Linked DNA regions of Oceanispirochaeta sp. M1. The main gene of each other region encodes a partner of the protein of the gene in region 2 in a complex. Links are inferred from orthologs where the notes say so. Each region holds a gene or a part of one and is shown on either strand. Other genes may lie near its edges. The genes, in order: secY and secA.

The links.
Region 1: the proteins of secA (region 2) and secY are in contact, whole or in part, in a crystal structure (PDB 3DIN), measured with the Thermotoga maritima proteins. The link is inferred for Oceanispirochaeta sp. M1 from one-to-one orthologs. Residues at the interface, in WP_004082002.1 of Thermotoga maritima: Glu261, Ala262, Arg263, Lys300, Ala301, Arg302, Thr303, Ile304, Ile305, Leu323, Tyr324, Asp325, Pro326, Val329, Ser330, Tyr333, Ile336, Lys340, Phe345, Val349, Glu363, Phe364, Tyr374, Ser375, Gly376, Gly377, Glu393, Ile395, Thr482, Ser483; in WP_004081795.1 of Thermotoga maritima: Glu108, Gly109, Glu110, Glu111, Ala236, Glu237, Arg238, Arg239, Ile240, Thr241, Ile242, Gln243, Tyr244, Ala245, Arg246, Arg247, Val248, Thr249, Gly250, Arg251, Arg252, Val253, Tyr254, Gly256, Ala257, Ser258, Thr259, Tyr260, Leu261, Pro262.

Annotation. Positions count from the first base shown.
Region 1 is NZ_QQPQ01000022.1:51,975-62,455, reverse strand. The notes cover bases 16-2,955. They hold secY (preprotein translocase subunit SecY), read right to left. Parts: upstream 2,182-2,955; coding sequence 850-2,181; downstream 16-849. Other genes in these bases: rpsE (30S ribosomal protein S5), read right to left, coding at 2,845-2,955; rpmD (50S ribosomal protein L30), read right to left, coding at 2,655-2,843; rplO (50S ribosomal protein L15), read right to left, coding at 2,192-2,653; rpmJ (50S ribosomal protein L36), read right to left, coding at 726-839; rpsM (30S ribosomal protein S13), read right to left, coding at 349-714. Outside these bases: more of rpsK, read right to left, coding at 1-15; more of rpsE, read right to left, coding at 2,956-3,351; rplR (50S ribosomal protein L18), read right to left, coding at 3,363-3,722; rplF (50S ribosomal protein L6), read right to left, coding at 3,733-4,269; rpsH (30S ribosomal protein S8), read right to left, coding at 4,282-4,680; DV872_RS15965 (type Z 30S ribosomal protein S14), read right to left, coding at 4,691-4,876; rplE (50S ribosomal protein L5), read right to left, coding at 4,887-5,435; rplX (50S ribosomal protein L24), read right to left, coding at 5,435-5,752; rplN (50S ribosomal protein L14), read right to left, coding at 5,765-6,133; rpsQ (30S ribosomal protein S17), read right to left, coding at 6,149-6,412; rpmC (50S ribosomal protein L29), read right to left, coding at 6,415-6,615; rplP (50S ribosomal protein L16), read right to left, coding at 6,618-7,034; rpsC (30S ribosomal protein S3), read right to left, coding at 7,038-7,739; rplV (50S ribosomal protein L22), read right to left, coding at 7,740-8,102; rpsS (30S ribosomal protein S19), read right to left, coding at 8,110-8,391; rplB (50S ribosomal protein L2), read right to left, coding at 8,401-9,225; and 3 more genes. UniProt on the Escherichia coli protein: The central subunit of the protein translocation channel SecYEG. Consists of two halves formed by TMs 1-5 and 6-10.
Region 2 is NZ_QQPQ01000003.1:143,845-154,655, forward strand. The notes cover bases 3,673-6,942. They hold secA (preprotein translocase subunit SecA), read right to left. Parts: upstream 6,612-6,942; coding sequence 3,873-6,611; downstream 3,673-3,872. Other genes in these bases: DV872_RS02845 (hypothetical protein), read left to right, coding at 6,701-6,942. Outside these bases: DV872_RS02825 (penicillin-binding protein), read right to left, coding at 1-1,864; lepB (signal peptidase I), read right to left, coding at 1,861-2,358; DV872_RS02835 (peptidoglycan DD-metalloendopeptidase family protein), read left to right, coding at 2,417-3,478; DV872_RS27095 (hypothetical protein), read left to right, coding at 3,540-3,671; more of DV872_RS02845, read left to right, coding at 6,943-7,861; DV872_RS02850 (hypothetical protein), read left to right, coding at 7,794-8,363; DV872_RS02855 (hypothetical protein), read left to right, coding at 8,433-8,840; DV872_RS02860 (NUDIX domain-containing protein), read left to right, coding at 8,840-9,235; DV872_RS02865 (hypothetical protein), read right to left, coding at 9,241-9,660; DV872_RS02870 (glucose-1-phosphate adenylyltransferase), read right to left, coding at 9,660-10,811. UniProt on the Escherichia coli protein: Required for protein export, interacts with the SecYEG preprotein conducting channel.

The DNA.
Region 1 (10,481 bases), on a different replicon or contig from region 2:
TATCCCTGATGGATTTTACCCGAAGACCCAGTCCACCAAGGGACCTGATTGCAGATTCCCTACCAACACCAGGACCTTTAACGAATACGTTAACTTCCTTAAGCCCAAAATCAAGGGCTCTGTTGGCTGCTGTTTCAGCGGTGGTCTGAGCTGCATAAGGAGTAGACTTCTTAGCACCCTTGAACCCAAGAGAACCAGCACTACTCCAGGAAACTGCGTTTCCCTTCAGATCAGTAATTGTAACGATAGTATTATTGAAGGTTGCCTGAATATAAACATTACCTTCATAAATACTTTTCTTTTCTTTTCTTTTCTTTGTCTTAGCCAATTTTTAAACCTCCAACCGTTCTATTTCTTTTTCTTAGCAACGGTTTTGACCTTACCCTTACGGGTACGGGCGTTTGTCTTGGTTCTCTGACCGTTAACGGGCAGACTTCTTCTATGACGAAGACCCCGGTAACATCCGATATCCATCAGGCGCTTGATATTCAAGGCAACCTCAGATCTCAGACGACCTTCAACCTTATATTCACTCTCGATGAGTTTACGAAGTTCATTAACTTCTTCACCGGAAAGTTCATTAATTCTTTTTTCTGGATCTACACCTGTCTTAGCACAGATTACTTTAGCAGAGGTTCTACCTATACCGAAGATATATGTCAATGCAATATCTGTATGCTTGTTGGGCAGATCAATACCTGCAATACGAGCCACTTATGGACCTCCTACTTCTGTCTCTGTTTGTGTTTAGGATTTTCACATATGATTCTCAGGACACCACGTCTCCTGATTACCTTACATTTATCACACATAGGTTTAACACTTGCTCTAACCTTCATAATTTACCTCTTATAGGTTCCTAGTTTTCAATTTCCCTCGTTTCACAAGTCCATCATGGTGGTGCATCTTAAGATGACCTTCAATCTGGCTCATTGTGTCCAAGTCGACTCCGACCATAATCAATAACGAAGTACCTCCCATTAAGTAGGCAACCTGCTGCGGGAATCCAAACAGGTTAATAATAATAGAAGGAATTAAAGCTATCAAAGCCAGGAACATTGAACCGGGTAAAACAATACGGTTAAGGATCTTAGTAAGATACTCTTCCATGTTCTCCGACCGGATCCCCGGGATTGAACCGCCATTTTCCCTTATTTGCCGAGCAATTTCAATAGGATTCATAGAAACCTGTGTATAAAAGTAGGCAAAAAAGACAATTAACAGTGTATACATAACAAGATAGGGTCCGCCATTGGGTCTTAACCAAGTGGCGACTGCCGACCATGCTTTACTACTGCTTCCAAGGGTCCCTGCTATCTGAAGGGGGAATGTCAGAATAGAAGAAGCAAAGATTACAGGGATTACTCCACTGGGGTTGATCTTAATTGGGATGTAGGTGTTCTGTGCACCATAGATCCTTCGACCAACAATCCTCTTTGCATAATTCACAGGGATTTTTCTCTGCCCCTGTTGTTCGTAGATCACCAGCATAATGATACCGACGAACATGAGCAAAGCAAAAATTACAAATACAGGGTTAAGATTTCCACTGCGGATCTCTTTTCCCAAAATACTGAATGCACCAGGCATTCTAGCTACAATACCAGCAAAGATCAGCAATGAGATACCATTACCAATACCTTTGGCGTTAATCTGCTCACCAATCCACATGAGGAACATAGTACCGGTTGTTACAGTTAACATCGCAACAAAGGTATATTTCCAACCGACCATGGAGGGAATGATTGCATCAGGTATTCTACTTGCATAAACGGTTACTGCATATGACTGAATAATACAGACAGCTACAGTTCCGTAACGGATAAGTTTCTGAACCTTCTTTTTCCCGCCATCTTCCTCGGAAATCTTTTTCAAGCGGGGAAAAACAAGCAGCAAAAGCTGCATGATGATGGACATGGAGATATAAGGCATAATTCCAAGCATGAAAATAGAGAAGTTTTTAAACGCTCCCCCGGCAAAAAAATCCAGATATTCTGTAATTCCCATTGCCGAACCGCTTGAAGCCTGATTCAGAAAATAAAGTCTGAGAGCAGAAGCATCAATACCCGGAATGGGCAGGATTGCGCCTAGTCTGAATACTATCAGCATTCCCAGAGTAAAGAAAATCTTATATCTAAGTTCCTTTACTTTAAACATGTCGTAGAGTGGATTACCAGCCATATATTACCAACTATTCCTGATCTGACTTATTAACTATTTTGCCACCGGCTTTCTCGATTTTCTCAACAGCACCGGCAGAAACCTTTTCAATCTGAACTTCGAGTTTTTTGCTCAGTTCACCGTTTCCGAGAATCTTAATATTCTTCTCAGACTTTTTAATCAGGCCTTTTTTCAACAAAGTTTCAAGAGAAACAACTTCTCCGTCACTGTAGTTTTTTTCCAGAAGGAAAAGGTTCACAGGAACATAGGATTTCTTAAACATATAGTTTGAGAATCCTCTGGCTGCAACTCTTCTGTACAGCGGCATCTGTCCACCCTCAAAACCGGGACGAACATTACCACCTGATCTGGATCTTTGACCTTTGTGACCTCTACCGGAAGTTTTACCGGTACCGGCACCATGTCCTCTACCGAGGACTTTTTTATTCTTATTGGCACCCTTTGGGGCTTTGAGTTCAAAAATGCTACTCATCTTAGATCTCCTCAACTTGAACAAGGTGGGAAATAGACTTAACCATTCCCAGAATAGAAGGTGTAGCTTCTTTTTCAACTACAGAGTTGAGCTTACCAAGACCAAGAGCCTTGACGGTTTTCCTCTGTTCAGGTTTACGGCCTATTGTGCTGCGTATAAGTTTTACGCGAATGCTTTTTGTCTTCGCCATATCAACCCCACAGTTCGTTTATTTTTTTTCCGCGACCGGCTGCAACAGATTTGGCATCGAAAAGATTATCCAGTCCGTTGAAAACGCTCTTAACAATATTCATTGTATTCTTTGAGCCAAGAGACTTGGCAAGAATATCATGAATACCAGCTGCTTCCATAATTGCACGAACAGGTCCACCAGCAATAATACCGGTACCGGGTGCAGCAGGTTTCAGCAGAACGGAAGCACTTTTAAATTCACCCAGGATTTCATGGGGAATTGTTACTTTCTTGAGAGGAATAGTTCTAAGATTACCCTTAGCTTTTTCAACACTCTTTCTGATAGCTTCCGCAACATCATTTGCTTTACCGAATCCGTAACCGACACGGCCTTTGCCGTCTCCGACTACCATCAGAGCTGAGAATGACATTTTTCGTCCACCTTTTACGGCTTTAGAAACACGATTCAGTCTGATGAGTTTTTCGGTAAATTCTTTTTCTTCTTTTTGTCTTTTATCATACGCCATTGTTTACCCTCTTAAAACTGAATGCCTTCGGCTCTAGCTGCTTCTGCAATTGCTTTAACAATACCATGGTACATATAACCATTACGGTCAAATACAATAGTAGTGATACCGGCAGCTTTCATTCTTTCGCCGATGACTTTACCCAACTGAGATCCGCCTTCGAGGTTGATTTTAACAGCAGTATAATCTTTTTCCAGAGTAGATACGCTAAGAAGGGTGTGACCCTTAATATCATCAATTACCTGGAGGCTGATATTTTTATTACTCTTAAAAACAGTCAGTCTGGGTCTTTCAGCAGTTCCGGAAATTTTCTTCCGGACATGTTTTTTTCTCTGCAGTCTTTTGGACTGCTTCTGTTTAATTCTATCCATAATTTACAACCTATTTAACACCAGACTTACCGACTTTACGTCTGACATGTTCTGTTTCGTATTTAATCCCCTTACCCTTGTAAGGTTCGGGAGGTCTAAGTCCACGGATTTCACTGGCAGCAAGACCGACTACTTCTTTGGATATACCTGAAACAGTCACCTTGTTGCCCTCAACGGCTGCAGTGATACCTTCAGGCAGCACATATTCAATCTGAGTTGAAAATCCCAGGTTCATCAAAAGGCTTTTGCCCTTGAGTTCAGCCCTGTATCCAACACCATTGATAATAAGAGCCTTGGAAAAACCGGTTGTTACACCAGTCACCATGTTTTCCAGAAGTTTTCTGTACAGTCCATGCATGGACTTGGCTCTTTTAGAATCATCTTTTCTACTGACAGTTGCCACATCATCTTTGATTTCAAAGCTGACTTCAGGCTCAAAGTGCTGGGTTAACTCACCCTTAGCACCTTTAACGGTCAAAATATTGTCTTTAACAGAAACAGTTACACTTTTAGGCACTGTTAATGGTTTTAAACCGATACGAGACATTAATTCTCCCCCTTACCAGACCTTACAAATGATCTCACCACCAACTTTCCCGACAGTGGCTTTTTTGCCAGTTGTCACACCAGTTGAAGTGGAAACGATCAATGTACCGAATCCGTTTAATACACGGGGCATATCCTTGTAGCCTGTATAAACTCGTCTACCAGGGGTAGAAACAGACTGGATTCCGTGAATAATCGGATTTTCTGAATCGTCATATTTCAAGAAAACACGGATAATACTTTCATCATCCAATGTTACTTTCTTGAAATTCTTGACGAATCCTTCATTCTTAAGAATTTTAATAATTTCCAGCTTTAGCTTGGAAGGTACAATATCTACCTTCTCAAATTTAGCCCTGCTGGCATTTCTAATTTTTGTGAGCATATCCGCTACAGGATCTGAACAACTCATTTATACTCTCCTACCAGCTAGATTTTGTAACGCCGGGAATCAAACCTTCGTTAGCAAGCTTACGAAAACAGATTCTGCACATTTCAAATTTTCTCATGTAACCACGAGGTCTTCCACAGATTCTGCATCTGTTATACTCGCGGGTACTGTACTTCTGTTTTCTATTACATTTAACGATCATAGATTTCTTTGCCATCTATAAACTCCTATTTCCTGAAAGGCATGCCGAACTTGGCAAGAAGAGATCTTGCTTCGTCATCGGTACCAGCCGTTGTTACAATGGCTACGTTTAGACCGTTGATCTGCTCAATCTTATCGTAGTCAATTTCCGGAAAAATAATCTGCTCTGTAATTCCCAGAGAATAATTTCCTCTTCCGTCGAAAGCTTTAGGATTTACACCTCTAAAGTCCTTTACACGGGGGAGGGAAATATTGATCAGACGATCCAGGAATTCGTACATTTTTACTCCTCTCAGAGTAACTTTTGCACCAATCTCCTGTCCTTCACGAACCTTGAAGTTCGCAATAGATTTTCTTGCTTTAGTTTTCATGACTTTCTGACCAGTGATCAGAGTCAATTCTTCCACAGCAGATTCAAGAAGCTTTTTGTTAGCGATTGCCTCACCAACTCCCATGCTTACAACAACCTTTTCAATCTTGGGAATCTGCATTTTTGACTTATAGCCAAACTCAGAAAAAAGTTCCTGAGCGATCTTTTCTGTATAAACAGTTTTTAATCTTGGTGTATTCGCCATTATAAAGCTTCTCCACATTTCTTGCAAACTCTTACTTTACTATCTCCGTCTACCTTGATACCAACCCTGGTGGGTCCGCATTTCTTGCAGAGAAGCTGTACATTAGAGAGATCGATAGCAGCTTCAAGTTCAATGATGCTGCCCTTCTCGCCCTGAGCTTTAGGTTTCTGGGCCTTTTTGACCATATTCAAACCTTCAATAATAGCCCGGCCGGTATCTCTCTGGATTTTAAGGACTCGGCCTGATTTACCACTGTCTTTGCCAGCAATAATCTGTACCTGATCACCCTTTTTAATCTTATATTTCACTTCAGCCATCTTCTTACACTCCTAAAGAACTTCGGGTGCTAAAGATACAATTTTCATAAAATCGGCATCTCTAAGTTCTCTTGCTACGGGGCCAAAAATACGCTTACCAACTGGTGCAAGGTTTGCATCTACAATCACACAGGCATTGTCATCAAAACGGATATATGTTCCGTCGGGACGTCTGTATTCTTTGTGCGTTCTTACAATAACAGCCTTCTTCACCTCACCCTTTTTAATGGGGGCATGGGGAATTGCGTCTTTAACAGCCACGACAATAATATCGCCAACACTGGCATATCTTCTATGACTTCCGCCGAGAACCTTGATACACTGTACCTTTTTAGCACCAGAGTTATCAGCTACATTCAAATATGTATTATCCTGAATCATTTATATCCTCCGGTGTTATTTGGCTCTCTCAAGGATTTCCTGAAGAGACCAGCACTTATCTTTACTGATAGGTCTACATTCTACAATGTTGACTGTATCACCGATATTAGCATCATTTTTTTCATCATGTGCTTTGTATTTAACCGAACTAGTAATGTACTTTTTGTACAGAGGATGCAGTTTTTTAGTTGTAATCTGTACAACAACTGTCTTTTCCATCTTGTCACTGACAACTACGCCGGTTAAAACTTTTTTATTAGTCTTCTGGGCTTTTTCCATCACTACGCCTTCCTGATTCCGAGATCAAACTCGTTAACCATTGTGTTCAAACGGGCAATGCTTCTTCTCAGATTTCTTTTATCCATCCGATTTTCTACATGTCCCAGAACCATATCAAATCTCATTTTCTGTAGCTTGTTGCTAAGTTCTTCGCGTTTGGCGATAAGCTCTTCAACTGACAGATCATTGAAACGTTCTTTCATGACTATCTCGCCTCCTTATAGACGAACTTAGTTTTAATAGGCAGTTTGCTGCCGGCAAGTTCCATGGCTCTTTTAGCCAGGTCTTTGTCAACACCACCGATTTCAAACATAACAGTCCCGGGCTTAACTTCAGCAACCCATTTTTCGGGGTTACCTTTACCTTTACCCATTCGAGTTTCAGCAGGCTTTTTGGTATAAGGGATATCAGGAAAGATTCTGATCCAGACCTTACCGCCTCTCTTAATGTGCCTAGTCATGGCAACACGAGCAGCTTCAATCTGTCTAGCAGTAATCCACTTGTTATCCAGAGCTACCAATCCGCATTCGCCGAAAGCAATTGTATTACCTCTGGTGGCGTTCCCTCTAAGAGGTCCGCCTCTCATTTGTTTTCTATATTTGGTTTTCTTAGGACTCAGCATCTCTTAGCTCCTTGAAGCCTTGTCTCTCTGGTTTCTGCTAACCAGAAGTCCGGCGTCATCTTTCTGTTCATGTCCGTAAACTTCGCCTTTGAAAACCCAGACTTTAACTCCGATCTTACCGAATGTTGTATTTGCTTCCGCAAATCCGTAATCGATATCAGCTCTGAGAGTATGAAGAGGAATACGTCCCTCTTTTACTTCCTGAGTTCTGGCCATTTCAGCTCCACCAAGTCTTCCGGAAATCTTAATTTTGATTCCTTTCACACCGGACTTCATTGAATTGGATGCAGTCATCTTCAGAACTCTTCTGAAGGCAACACGTCCTTTCAACTGACGGGCAATGTTCAGAGCAACAATCTGTGCGTTAGCCTCGGGCTTCTTCACTTCTTTGATTTTTACCTGAATTTTCTTGTCTGTCAGCTTCTGGAGAGCCTGACCGATTTTTTCAATGTTGGCACCCTTTGTACCAATGATCACACCAGGTCTTGCTGTGTAAATCATCATAGTAATGCGCTGGGGCTGTCTGATGATTTCAATATCACCAATTTCAGCACCGCGTGCTTCAGGGCTGTCCATAAGGGCTTTCCGAAGCGCCAGATCTTCATGCAGACAATTAGCATAATCTCTGGGGTCAACATACCATTTTGACTTCCAAGTTTTATTAATACCCAGTCTGAGACCGTAAGGGTTTACTTTCTGTCCCATTTATTCCCCCGTACTTCCTAATTCATCTACTACCACAGAAATATGTGAAGATCTTTTAAGCAGTCTGTCAGCTCTACCTCTTGAACGGGGCCACATTCTTTTCTGAATGGGTCCACCATCAATAAGCAGTTCAGCAATATACAATGAATCTTCATCAAGCATGTTGTTCTGATTCAATGCATTAGCTGCAGCAGATTTGACTACCTTGATCAGCAGTTTAGCGCCTTTGTTAGGCAGATTCTCAAGAATCGCAACCGCTTCAGAATAAGGTTTCCTTCTAATATTATCAGCAATAGGTCTGATCTTAGTGGGAGACATAGGCAAATTCTTAGCTATGGCTTTATAACCTTTCTTTGCTTCCATCACTCACCTACCTTTTAGATTTCTTGTCGGAACCAGCATGTCCTCTGAACATTCTGGTTGGAGCAAATTCACCAAGTTTATGACCAACAAGATTTTCTGTTACATATACAGGAACCCATGTTTTGCCGTTATAAACTGACACTGTCATACCGACCATCTCAGGAATAATAGTGGAGGTTCTGCTGTAGGTTTTAACCATAGCTTTCTTAGAACCAGACTTATTCTGTTCAATGATCTTTTTATACAGGCTTTTGGCAATAAACGGTCCCTTTTTAATTGATCTAGACACGTTTTACTCCTATTTCCGTCTCTTGACAATAAAATTGTCAGAGTTCTTATGTTTCTTCCTTGTCTTGAAACCCTTGGTCGGCTTTCCCCAGGGGGAAACAGGATGACGTCCACCGGAAGTCTTACCTTCACCACCACCATGGGGGTGATCAACCGGGTTCATAACAACACCTCTTACCTTAGGTCTTTTGCCCATCCATCTGGATCTACCGGCTTTACCGATTTTCACATTCATGTGATCTTCGTTTCCGATTTCACCAATGGTTGCCATACACTTGTTTAAAACAAGGCGCATTTCTCCGGAAGGCATTTTTATTGTTACATAATTACCTTCTTTTGCAGCGATAAGCGCACCACCACCGGCAGTTCTTACCATCTGAGCACCACGACCGAGCTGAAGCTCAATACAGTGTACAAGACGACCTACGGGAATGTTTTCAAGGGGAAGTGCGTTTCCGACTTCAATAGGAGAGTTGGGACCATTAAATAGAACAGTTCCTACTTCCACACCCTTGGCAGCTACAATGTAGCGTTTTTCACCGTCGGCGTAATGAATCAGAGCGATATTGGCAGATCTGTTCGGATCGTATTCGATCTGAGCAACCTTACCGGGGATATCAAACTTATTACGTCTGAAATCGATCTCTCTGTATTTTCTTTTATGTCCACCACCACGGCGGCGTACACTAATCCGTCCTCCGGCTCCACGACCGGCTTTTGAAGACTTACCGGAAGAGAGAGACTTTTCGGGCTGGCTTCTGGTGATTCCATCAAAAGTCAAACTCTGTCTGTATCTCTGGGACGGTGTCCTTGGATTATACGTTTTTATACCCACAGAAATTCTCCTACCTTAAACGCCTTCAAAAGCATCGATCTTCTCACCTTTGGCAAGAGTTACAATTGCTTTCTTCCAGGATGCTGTTTTACCAAATCCTCTTTTAAAGCTGGAAGCTGAAATAGGAGTGTTCGCTTTTTTCTTACCACGAACATTCACAATATTACAGCTAACAGGATTAACAGAGAACAGTTCTTTAACTGCACCTACTATCTGGATCTTATTCGCTTTCTTATCAACCTTAAAGACATACTTCTTAGATTCACCATCACGGAGAACATTAGATTTTTCTGTCAGAACAGGTTCTATAATTACTTTATAGGGTTCCATACTCAACCTCATCCACCATAAAATTCATTCAGCTTCGAAGCAGCACCTTCAAGTACCAGAACATTCTTACCGTAAAACAGAGTGTGTGCACTCAGTCTGTTGTAAGAAAGGAATCTGACATTGGGAAGGTTGCGACCTGCCTGTCTGATTTTTTTGTCGTCGTCCTTAAGAACAACAACAGTTTTTTCATCATTTACCAAAGCTGTCAGAATGGCTTTAAAATCTTTAGTTTTTCCGGAATCAACCGTAAAATCTTCAATAATTCTAAATGTATTCTCATCCTGAGCTTTAAGACTCAGTATGGATTTCATAGCTAACTGCTTTACTTTTTTCGGAAGAACATAGCTGTAATCTCTAGGCTTAGGCCCGAAAACTACACTTCCACCAACCCATACAGGAGATCTTCTACGTCCGGCTCTGGCTCTACCAGTTCCTTTCTGTCTCCACGGCTTAGCTGTTGTTCCTCTTACTTCACTTCTGGTAAGTGTGCTGGCTGTTCCAACTCTTTTATTAGCAAGCTCATTTTTGATGGCGTTGTAAATAGAACCATCGCTTACTTCACGTGCAAATACTGAATCTTCAAGAGTTATTGTCCGCAGCTCTTTTCCATCAATTGAAAAGACTTTTCTGTCCATAATAATCCTCTATTTTTTCTTGGCGTTACGTACTAAAACAACACTGTCTTTCGTACCGGGTACAGCACCCTTCACCAATACAACATTCTTTTCAGCATCTATTTTTACTACTTCCAGGTTCTGAACGGTTTTTCTCTCTCCGCCCATACGTCCGGCCATCTTAGTTCCCTTAATTACTTTTGAAGGGTAAGCGGCCATACCGGTTGAACCACCAACTCTATGGAATTTTGAACCGTGTGTGGCACGGCCTCCACTAAAATTGTGACGTTTCATTACACCCTGGAAACCTTT
Region 2 (10,811 bases):
TGGTGGTCTGGTCGTCAATGCGCTCACCCGCAGGGGGGAATTGAAAGACTACCCAGCCCTCGCCTTTGATGGTGAGGGGCATAGTACTGCCTTCCAGAGCTGCCATGACTTCTCTTTTAGACAGTCCGGTAAAGTCGGGAAGTTCAGTCCCCACTTTAATGTCCTTTCCTGCAGGTAGTTTTATACGGCCGTCATGTTCAACAATGGTATTACCCTGAATGGGTATTCCGTAATAGGGGCTGAGTCTTTCTGCCAGTTCCTTGACTATGGGTGAGGCGATACGGCCGCCGTAGATACTCTCCCCTTTGGGTACCTGGAGCATGACATATACAATCAGTTTGGGATCTTCAGTCGGGAAGAGTGCCAGGACGGAGGACATGAAGTCACTATCTGAATAAGTTCCTGTTTCAGGATCAATTCTCTGTGCAGTACCCGATTTACCGGAAATCCGTAATCCGGGAACCTGGGCTCTTCTTACGGTTCCCACAGGAGAGGCTACGACCTGTTCCATCATCAGGAGCACTGACTCTGCAACTTCGGGTGAAAGAACTTCTCTGACAGCCTCTCTGTTGTATTCCTTGACGATTTCTCCCGAGGGAGCTACCACCTTACTGACGATTCTCGGTTTAAGCAGTTCTCCGCTGTTGGCAAAGACTGTGGCTGCAGAGATCATCTGAATGGCAGACACACCGATCTCCTGACCCATGGCAATAGTCGGTTTGGACCGGACCGACCATTTCTCGGGGCGGTTAAGTATTCCGTTTGATTCTCCCGGAAGGGGAATGCCTGTCTTTCCTCCGAAGCCGAAGTTTTTAAGCATATTGTAATAATCCTGCCGGGACACAGTATCAGAAGCCAGGGCAGTACCTACATTGCTTGAATGTATAAGAATTCCTGTTGTATCCAGGGTTCCATAGGCTCCAAGGTCGGTTATGGGAGGAATCTTGTATTTCTGAAACAGTTCAGGATTATATCCTCCACGGGTATCAAAGATATCATCAGGTCTGATCCCCCCCAGTTCCATAAAGCTGGCAATTGAAAAAATCTTCATTACCGAACCAGGTTCGTAGGTCAGAGTAACCGGAAGGTTGTTCCTCTGTGCTGCTGAGTACTGAGAAAAGGTATTGGGATTGAATGAGGGGAGGGATACAATGCTGAATAACTCTCCCGTATCCGCACCCATAACCATAATCATCAGTCCATCGGGCTTATGTTTTTCCATAGCCTTTCTGGCAATCTGCTCCGTAATATACTGGGTATTCAGATCAATGGTGAGAAAAACATCATTTCCATAGAGAATCTTATTTCCGTTGGTGCTTATTTCAGGAGGAGCGAGAATCTGATTAAAGGTATACTCTATTCCATCCAGCCCAATATTGTCAGTTCCCACATAACCGATAATATGGGCTGCAAGATCCTTCTCAGGATAATTTCGTCCCATTTCCGGTTCCAGACGGATACCGGGGAGTGAACCTGACTGTATCATCTCATTTACAATTTTACTTTCGGTAGGGGTTATCTGTCTTTTTATATACTGAAATCCCTGCCTGTCGGGATCTTTGAATTTCAGATTGAGTTCATCCCTGTCCATATCCAGAGCATCTGTCAGAAGAGAAGCCGTTTTCTCTTTATCTATTATTTCCGGCACCCAGGCCGTTACTGAATCCAGACGTGTCTGAATAGCCATGAGTTTACCGTTTCTGTCATAGATGGCTCCCCTCTGAAGATCGGGAAAGCTCGGTGTATCCAGAGGACTGGAAGAAGGTGTAAACAGCATGATGCGGGCATACTGAATAATCAGAATCCCCGTTACCGATATAAGGATAAAAAAGAATATCCGGAAACGCTTATTTGCTTTATTCAATTTCCGGCTCCTGAATTATGAATGACTTTGCCTCTTATTCTCTCAATGGATATAAAACCGTAATCTCTTGAATCCACAGAGTGAAAGGGGTTATCCCCCAGTACCATAACTGTATTTTCAGGGACAGTCTCTATTCCTGTTAATCTATCGCGCTGTCTTGCTGTCAGAAAATAACGCTCCTCCTCAATAATCAGCCATCCCTGGGAATTCACAATAACCGAATCTCCGGGAAGAAGCTTACATCTTTTTACGACCAACTGATGATCATAGGGATTGTTGAAAACAATAATATCATTTTGTGAGGGAATATGCTTGTTAAAAATTGGAAAACGATAGGCAATCTTATTTACAATGATGGTCTGTCCCGGTCTGAGTTCGGGCACCATGGATATCTCCTGAACCTGAAGGATATCAAAACAGGAGAATAATAATGCAGTGGCTGTCAGAACAGCTGCTGCTATTCCTCCGTAGTGAAGAAGTATTTTGTGATTCATATCTCAAGTTATATTAATATACCCCTCCTGTTTTGTCGATATATTCGAGTATAGAAATATGATTGTCACAGCCAAACGGCAGGAGATAGACGCTTCCCTGCTGAAAAAGAAAAAACAACTATCCTCAGTGAGCCTGTCCGAAACAGGACGGGTCCGCTCTGTCAATCCATTCCTGACAGTATATATGCTATCCCTCTGTTTGTTTTTTGTATTGCTGGGTACTGAGTTGCCATATAAGCAGTTTCTTCCGCCCAGGGGGTTGAGTAACCTGACAATGCCCGGGGAATTTGCTCTCCAGCAGGTGGAGATAAAAACCCTCCGTGCCGAGACTCCGGTATTAATTCCACAGCCTCAGGATTCTGATTTTCAAGTCAGATTGTGGGATGTCCCGCATCAGAGATACAGAATGAAAGAGGGAGAGAGACTCTCATCAGTCAGTCAGCGTTACGGCAGGAGCATCAGTACTCTTATCAGTTTTAACAGGCTTGAGAGCATCAGCGGAGTTCATAAGGATGATATTCTTCTTATTCCGTCTGTAGATGGAATAGTTTATAAAACAACCAGGAATGATAATCTGGAAAATCTGATTTTCAGGTACGGTCTGGAGAAGAGAGATCTTGTACTCTATAATCCCCATATTCAAATCAGGGATAAGAAACTGGAGATTTTTCCAGGGCAGGAGCTCTTTCTACCAGATGTAAGCCTTACGGATGATCAGTTGAGAGACCGGACAGGACAGCTGTATGTATTCCCTGTTCAGGGGCGGATTCTCACTACATACGGCAGTATACGGGACAATGTTACACAGATTGAATCCTTTCATAACGGTATTGATATCAAGGGTGATCTGGGTGATCCGGTGGTCGCCGCATTGGACGGAACAATTATTTCCGCCGGGTTTAATAATTCATATGGTAATTTCATTGTTGTTGATCATAGAAACGGATATAAAACCCTCTATGCTCATTTGAATTCAATTTCTGTCAGACGGAATGATAAAGTCTTGCAGGGAGAGATTATAGCTGAAGTTGGGAAGAGTGGTTTTGCGCCCAGTGCTCATCTCCATTTTTCGTTGTTTAAAGGTAAAAAAAGTGTTGATCCTTTGGACTTTCTGCACTAAGATAGACAAAATTGATATACAATTTGTCCACAGGTTATCCACTTTCGGAGGTTCTTTTTACATGAGGAAACTGGTGTTTTTTATCATTGCTCTGATGGCATTATTCAATTTGTTCAGGGCGTTTGCAACTTATAATACACAGGATATTCCGGTTGAAACCCTGGAAGATTTTGAGGAAATTCCTGAATCCTGAATCCACAATTCAAAAAGCTTTTACTCTGTTGATTAAAATAATCTTTTACTCTGCTGATCAAAATAATATAGATACTCCAAATTTTTAATAAATAATATCAGAGCTGATTCAATGGGATCGGACAAAAAAAAGGAAGCCGAACATACAGTTCTATGGCTTCCTTTTTTTTTATGACCCGGGGCTGGCAGGTATCAATTATATTTATGCCCCGTGACAGTTCTTGTATTTTTTACCACTGCCGCAGGGACACATATCGTTACGTCCAACCTTGGGAGCTGTTCTTCTTACCTGCATCTTCTGGGAGTTCGCCTCAGAGCGTTCTTCCATCTTACCTGAATTGAAGCTGTTCACGGCACTGTGAGATGCCTTGATATTTCCCTGATTACCATTATAGGCTCTCTCAGGAGCTTTACGGACGATGACTCTGAAGATCTTTCTAGCCAGGGCAATACGCATATCATCCATCAGGCTGTCAAACATCTCAAAACCTTCGTTCTTATACTCCACAAGTGGATTTTTCTGAGCATAGGAACGCAGATATACTGCTTCTCTCAGGGCTTCCAGTGCTTCCAGGTGTTCCTGCCAGCGGTTATCCAGATTCCGTAGATACTCATAGCGGATAAACTGATTGAACTCTTTCTCTCCAACAAGATTTTTCTTGTCGGCCAGATCGCTCAGAAGATAATTTTTCAGTTTTTTCTCTGCTTCTTCCATGGTCAGGGAGGGCCAGTCTGATGCATCATCAAGGCTGTAGTTGAAGTTTTCCTTCAGTCTTTCCATAAGACGGGCCAGTGCCTCGATCTCATTGGTTTTTTTGTCGTCCTTGTAATCTTCCAGAAGAATTCTGACAATCTCTTCCCCTGTATCCATGATCTTAAGAGTGAGATCTTCCTGAGAGAGAATATCATCCCTCTGTGAATAGATGGATGTTCTCTGTTTGCTCAGTACGTCATCGTAGTCCAGAAGATGTTTTCTTATCTCATAGTTTCTGTCTTCAACCCTTTTCTGGGCTCTTTCAAGAGAATTATTAAGAAGCTTATGGTGGAGAGGTTCATCACCTTCCATACCGAGACGGCTCATTGTTTTTTTGAAGTTCTCACCACCGAAAAGACGCATCAGGTCGTCATCAAGTGAAATATAGAACTGTGAATAACCGGGGTCACCCTGACGACCGGAACGTCCACGGAGCTGATTATCAATACGTCTGGATTCATGCCGTTCAGAGCCTATTACATAAAGACCACCCAGCCTGCGGACCTCTTCATTCTGATCACGCCATCTAGCGTATTCGATAGCCATGTGTCTATCAATCTCTTCTGCTGTAGCATCCGTACCGGCGGCTCTTCTGGCTCTGTAGTCGGGATTTCCTCCCAGTTTGATGTCAGTACCACGCCCTGCCATATTGGTAGCAATGGTGACTGAACCCTTGGCTCCGGCTTCGGCGATGATAAGAGCTTCTCTGTGGTGATTCTTCGCATTAAGAATCTCAAACTTGACACCTTTCTTTCTCAGATAGTCTGCAAGTTTTTCTGATTTATTAACGGACACAGTACCTACAAGAATAGGCTGGCCTGTTTTAGTGATCTTTGATATATCATCACAGATAGCATTAAATTTATAATCTTCATTAAGATAGATAACATCATCTTCATCCTGCCTGTTAACCGGGCGGTTGGTGGGGATGACTACTACTTCCAGTCCGTAAATTTTTCCAAACTCACGGGCCTCTGTATCTGCAGTACCGGTCATACCGGATATCTTGTCATACATTCTGAAGAAATTCTGGAAAGTAATACTGGCGAGAGTCCGGTTTTTCCGGGCAATCTTGATCCCTTCTTTGGCTTCAATTGCCTGATGCAGACCATCTGAGTATCGGCGTCCTGAAAGGATACGTCCTGTGAACTCATCTACAATCTGAACCTGTCCTTCCTGAAGGACATAGTCAACATCGTTATGAAAGAGCTTATAAGCCTTCAGGGCCTGGGTGAAATAATGTATATACTCAAAGTTTTCTTCATCAAAGAGTGAAGTTTGTATGATCTTTCTGCTGAGCAGCAGTTCTTCAATCCGATTCATACCTTCGTCGGTAAAGACTACTTTTTTACTCTTTTCATCCAGTTTAAAGTCACCCTTGGGCTGAACACCGGTTATGGGGTCTTCAATCGGATAATCTCCGGTAGCAGGATCTTTCTCGCATTCAGTAAGGAACTTTACAAGCTGATCCACAGTGGAAAACTTTGAAGTATCCTCCTGTACAGGACCGGAGATGATCAGAGGTGTTCTAGCCTCATCGATCAGGATGGAGTCAATTTCATCAATAATACAGAATGGATGATTTTGCTGGGATTTTTTATCCAGACTCCAGCGCATATTATCACGAAGGTAGTCAAACCCGAATTCATTGTTGGTACCGAAGGTTATCTCTTTCGCGTACTCAAGCTGTCTGGTTTCAGGGTCCATATCCGAAAGGATAACTCCCACAGAAACACCCAGATAGTCGTATACCGGCTTCATCCAGGCCGCATCACGTGATGCCAGGTAATCATTGACTGTAATTATATGTACACCCTTTCCGGCAAGGGCATTCAGATAAGCGGAAGCAACACTGGAGAGTGTTTTACCTTCACCGGTCTTCATTTCCATTATCTTTCCCTGGTGCAGGACAATGCCTCCAAGGAGCTGTACATCGTAGGGGCGTTCCCCCAGGGTTCTTCTCGCCGCTTCTCTTACAATTGCAAAAGCCTCAGGGAGAATATCATCAAGTGATTCTCCGGAGGACAGTCGCTCTTTGAATTCCACCGTTTTAGCCAGGAAGGCCTCAGGAGGTAGAGCTATTGCCCACTGTTCTTTTGCATTGATCTTGTGAAGTGTAGGAAGCAGTAGTTTTAGGTCTTTATCCTGTTTTGAACCCAGGACAAGAGATAATATCTTATTCGCCATGGATCAAATGTACGTGTTTTCGGGACAGTCGTCAAGATTGACATTATAAAGTGTCAATTGTAGGATGTCATGACGAAGGAGTACATCATTTGAACAGAAAAAACCTGTGGTTCTTACTGGCTCTTTTACCTTTATTTACATTCTCCTGCCGTTCCGAGAACAAAATTCTGGAACAGGAAGACCTTTTCATTCTGCCCATGGGTTATATGGCGGATGAACTCAACTATTTTATCAAGCCCAATTCACAACTTCCCGGTTCCAGCGACCTCTTTATATATGAGGGCCGTGTCTTTTTAAGCAGCAGCAATGCAGGTAAAATCATGGAGCTCAACTCCTATGGAGATCTCCTGGGGTTTTACTATAATCCAACAATTAATCCGGAGCCCGCTCAGTATATGAGTGACGATAGTGAAAACCCAGTGGTGGTCCGTAAATGGAATTTCAGGGGAATCGAACATCTTGCGGTCACTGAAGACTATATTCTTGTAGCCGACAGGGTTGAAGATAGTCAGAGTGAACTTGAGGGCCGTATTCTTCATAACAGAATCATCCTGAGATTTGACCGGAAGGGTGAATTTATCGATTATCTGGGGCGTGACGGTATTCAGAGCTCTCCCTTTGCATTTATTCAGGATCTGGAAGTGACTAGCAGCGGAGAAACCGTTGTCTTTACTAAACAGGGTAGTAATCAGCAGGTCTTCTGGTTTTCCAAAGAGGGTAACCTTCTTTATAAGGTTATTCTGGATCAGGAGCATCTTCCGGCAATGGAAGAAGAGAGCTGGCGCCCGGGAATCCCTGAAAGCATCAAACCCGATAGAAAAGAACATAAACTGTATATTAAAATGGATTATTTTCCTTTGATGGATTCAGTGGATCTTAAATCTGTCAGCCGTCTATATACCCTGGATCTTAAAGAAGAGTTATATACCAATTATTTTGAAATCGGCAGCCTTGATGTTGAGATCAACGGACAGACTCTGGATGGAGTGTATGAATATCTCGGTCCTACCAAAACAGGTCTGCAGCTCTTTCTGGGTTCAGATTTCAGCGGCCGATACCATCTGAGTATCATGAACTCAGAGGGAGCCGTTAAATCAAACAGAATTATGTATATTCAGGACAGTGAGATTCTTTTCAGACGTTTTTTTCTTTCAGAAGATGGTTTGCTTGCAGGAATCTTCTATGAAGAGAAAGGTGCCAGAGTCTCCTGGTGGCGGACAGACAAACTGGCCGATAAGTATGCCGAATAGAATCAATAAGGGTCCTGAAATTTATGATCCTGATGCTCTCAGGGTTGAATACACGCGGAGTGAACGGGAAAATATGACCCGTTTTGTAAGTGGAAGGAACAATCAGGGGACAAGAAAATTTTCTCTGAGAATCCTGCTGCTGGATATTCTTCTTCTCTGTATTATCGGGGGTGTTATTTATCCCTTTATTGTAGGCAGTAATAAAACCGGTAAACTGGACGGAATCAGCTGTGATCTTTCACTGCGTTCCGATGATGAGACACTCTATATCTCTTTAACAATGGAGAACCCTGCTGATGGTACAGTTCCAGAAGCAGTGGAAGTTGAATTTTTTATAAACGGACAGTCCGTGGAAAAAATATCTGATTTAACACCAAATCCGGGTGAATACCGTACTATCCGCTTCAAAATGAAGCGGGACGGGGAGAAAATCGGAGTAAATGTAATCATGAATAAGGGTGAAGAGAGTCTGAAACTGAATGCTGCAGCTGCGGCAATATAATTTCATCATAAATAAGTTGACGTCCTTTGACGCTTTACTTATGCTTTGGTTAATAAGGAGTGAGTACACATGCAGATTTACTTTTTAGTCGTTATTACACACATACTGGCCGGCCTGGTGCTGGGTTCTCATTTTCTGGAAGAGAAGTTTGAATCTTTCTCAGCCTGTACTGCAGTTCTGAATAATCGCAGGTTCAAGATTATTCTAGGGGCGCTTATGGTACTGTCATCCCTTTTTACTCTATTAAAAGTTGTTCCCGATGATGTTCTTATCATTGGAGATCTACTACCTGCAATAACCGGATTTCTATTTGGTGCTTATTTTATACTGGGATACTTTTATGAGAGTCTGGAAGAGAGTCGAAGCTGGATGAAGAGTTTTGTTGACCTCCTGGAAGACAAGGGTCATATCTTTGGAGTTATATCTCTTGTTGTCGGACTGCTTCACTTTCTGGTTCCCACAGCACTTATTCTCTGATGTCAGGAAGATCAATCGCCGGCCTTGCGGAGCGTCAGGGACGGTATTTCCTCGCTAAAAGAAAACCTGGAGGAGATCTGGGTAATAAGTGGGAGCTTCCCGGCGGAAAGCTTGAAGAGGGTGAGAGCCCTCAGGAAGCCATGGTCCGTGAGTGGATGGAAGAGCTGGAACTTAAAGTTGAAACAGCCGATCTTCTGGGTAGCGGTACCTTTACGCATAAGGGTAAGGAGTATCTCCTGGAGATGTACTCGGTCAGTTTTGACGATGAGCCGCAGGTCTTTCATGAACATGTGGAGACGGGCTGGTTTACAGCCGAAGAGATTGATGCTCTTGATCTGGCGGGTTCAGACAGAATTGTTCTTTCAGCCTATATGAAGGAAGTTCAGGCTCCCTGAACTGATTAGACCTTCCTCACCTTAAGCAGATCTTTCTCAAATACCATAATTTCATCATAGCGTCCTGAATTTTCGGAACCCGTAAGATAGTTCATCACATCCTGCATATCCGTAATGGATGTAAAGATTGAGTAGCGCACAAAGCACTGTTCATTTTCAATAATATCCTTATAGGGATTATGTCCCATATAAAGGGGATCAATCATCTCTCTGACCCGGTTTCTCAGACCGCCGTAATGGCTCAATTCAGTATGAATCAGATGAAGCTGACCCTTTCTGTTTACATATACCTGAAAGATTCCTCCTTCCGAAGGAACAATGCCGTGTACAAGATAGCGGTCCATCTCCACATAGGGTGACCAGTTGAGTGTATAGCGGCAGATATTTCCGGAGACCTGTTTATATGTCTGGTGAGGGTTCTGCATCAGATTATAGTCCCGTCGGGTATTATTGCCTTTTTTGGTATTATGATAATTCCATCTCTTATAAAGTAGTTGGGTCCGTCAAAGTCTGCATGATAAGTCTTATCCATACCTATGCGGCAGTCCTGTCCAATTCGGACACTCTTGTCGATAATTGCCTTCTTCACCCCGGTACCGGGGCCTATACCAAGATCGGGACGTCCCATGGCCTTATTTATTTCCTTATCTCTGAGGGTTTCATATATATCTGTTCCCATTGTGTATACATGGTCCAGAGTGGCACCTCTGTGGATTACTGTTCTAACTCCTACAAGAGAGTCCACGACAGATTCACCGTTGATAATTGATCCCTCCGAAGCCAGAGCCCTGTGGAAATGGCAGGAATTGATCTTTGAGGGGGGAAGGTCCCGTCTGTGAGTATAGATGGGATACTCCATATCATAGAGATTGAAGAAGGGGCGGGGAGTAGCCAGATTTATATTTGATTCGAAGAAATTACGGATAGTACCGATATCCTCCCAGTATCCTTTGTAAACATGTGCCCGAACCTTTGCTTTTTCAATCATTGCCGGAATGACCTCTTTACCAAAGTCAGTAAAATCATTATCCAGTCCCTTATCCATGGCATCTGCATTGAAAATATAGATACCCATGGAGGCAAGATAGTCCTTATGCTCAGGGATGCCCTCGGTGGTCTTTTTAAGGGCGGGCATACGGTATTCATCAATATTTTTATCGGGCCCCGGTTTTTCAAGAAAGCTGTTGATAAATCCCCGGTTGTCCAGCTGCAGGATTCCCAGCTGATCCGCATCCCTGCGTGAAACAGGAGTAGCCGCAATCGTGACATCCGCACCACTGGCCATATGCTGTTTGAAGAAATCCTTCAGGTCCATTCTGTAGAGCTGATCTCCCGAAAGAATGATATAATGCGTCGGTTCCTGGGAATGAAAATGGAACTGATTTTTCCTTACTGCATCGGCAGTACCCATATACCAGCTTTCATTGTCAAAAGTTTGCTCTGCTGCCAGTACCTCTACAAATCCACCGGAAAATGTGTCAAAGCGGTAAGTGCTGCTGATGTGAAAATGAAGAGATGCAGTATTAAACTGTGTAAGGATGAATATATCTCTGAGTCCGGAATTGATACAGTTTGA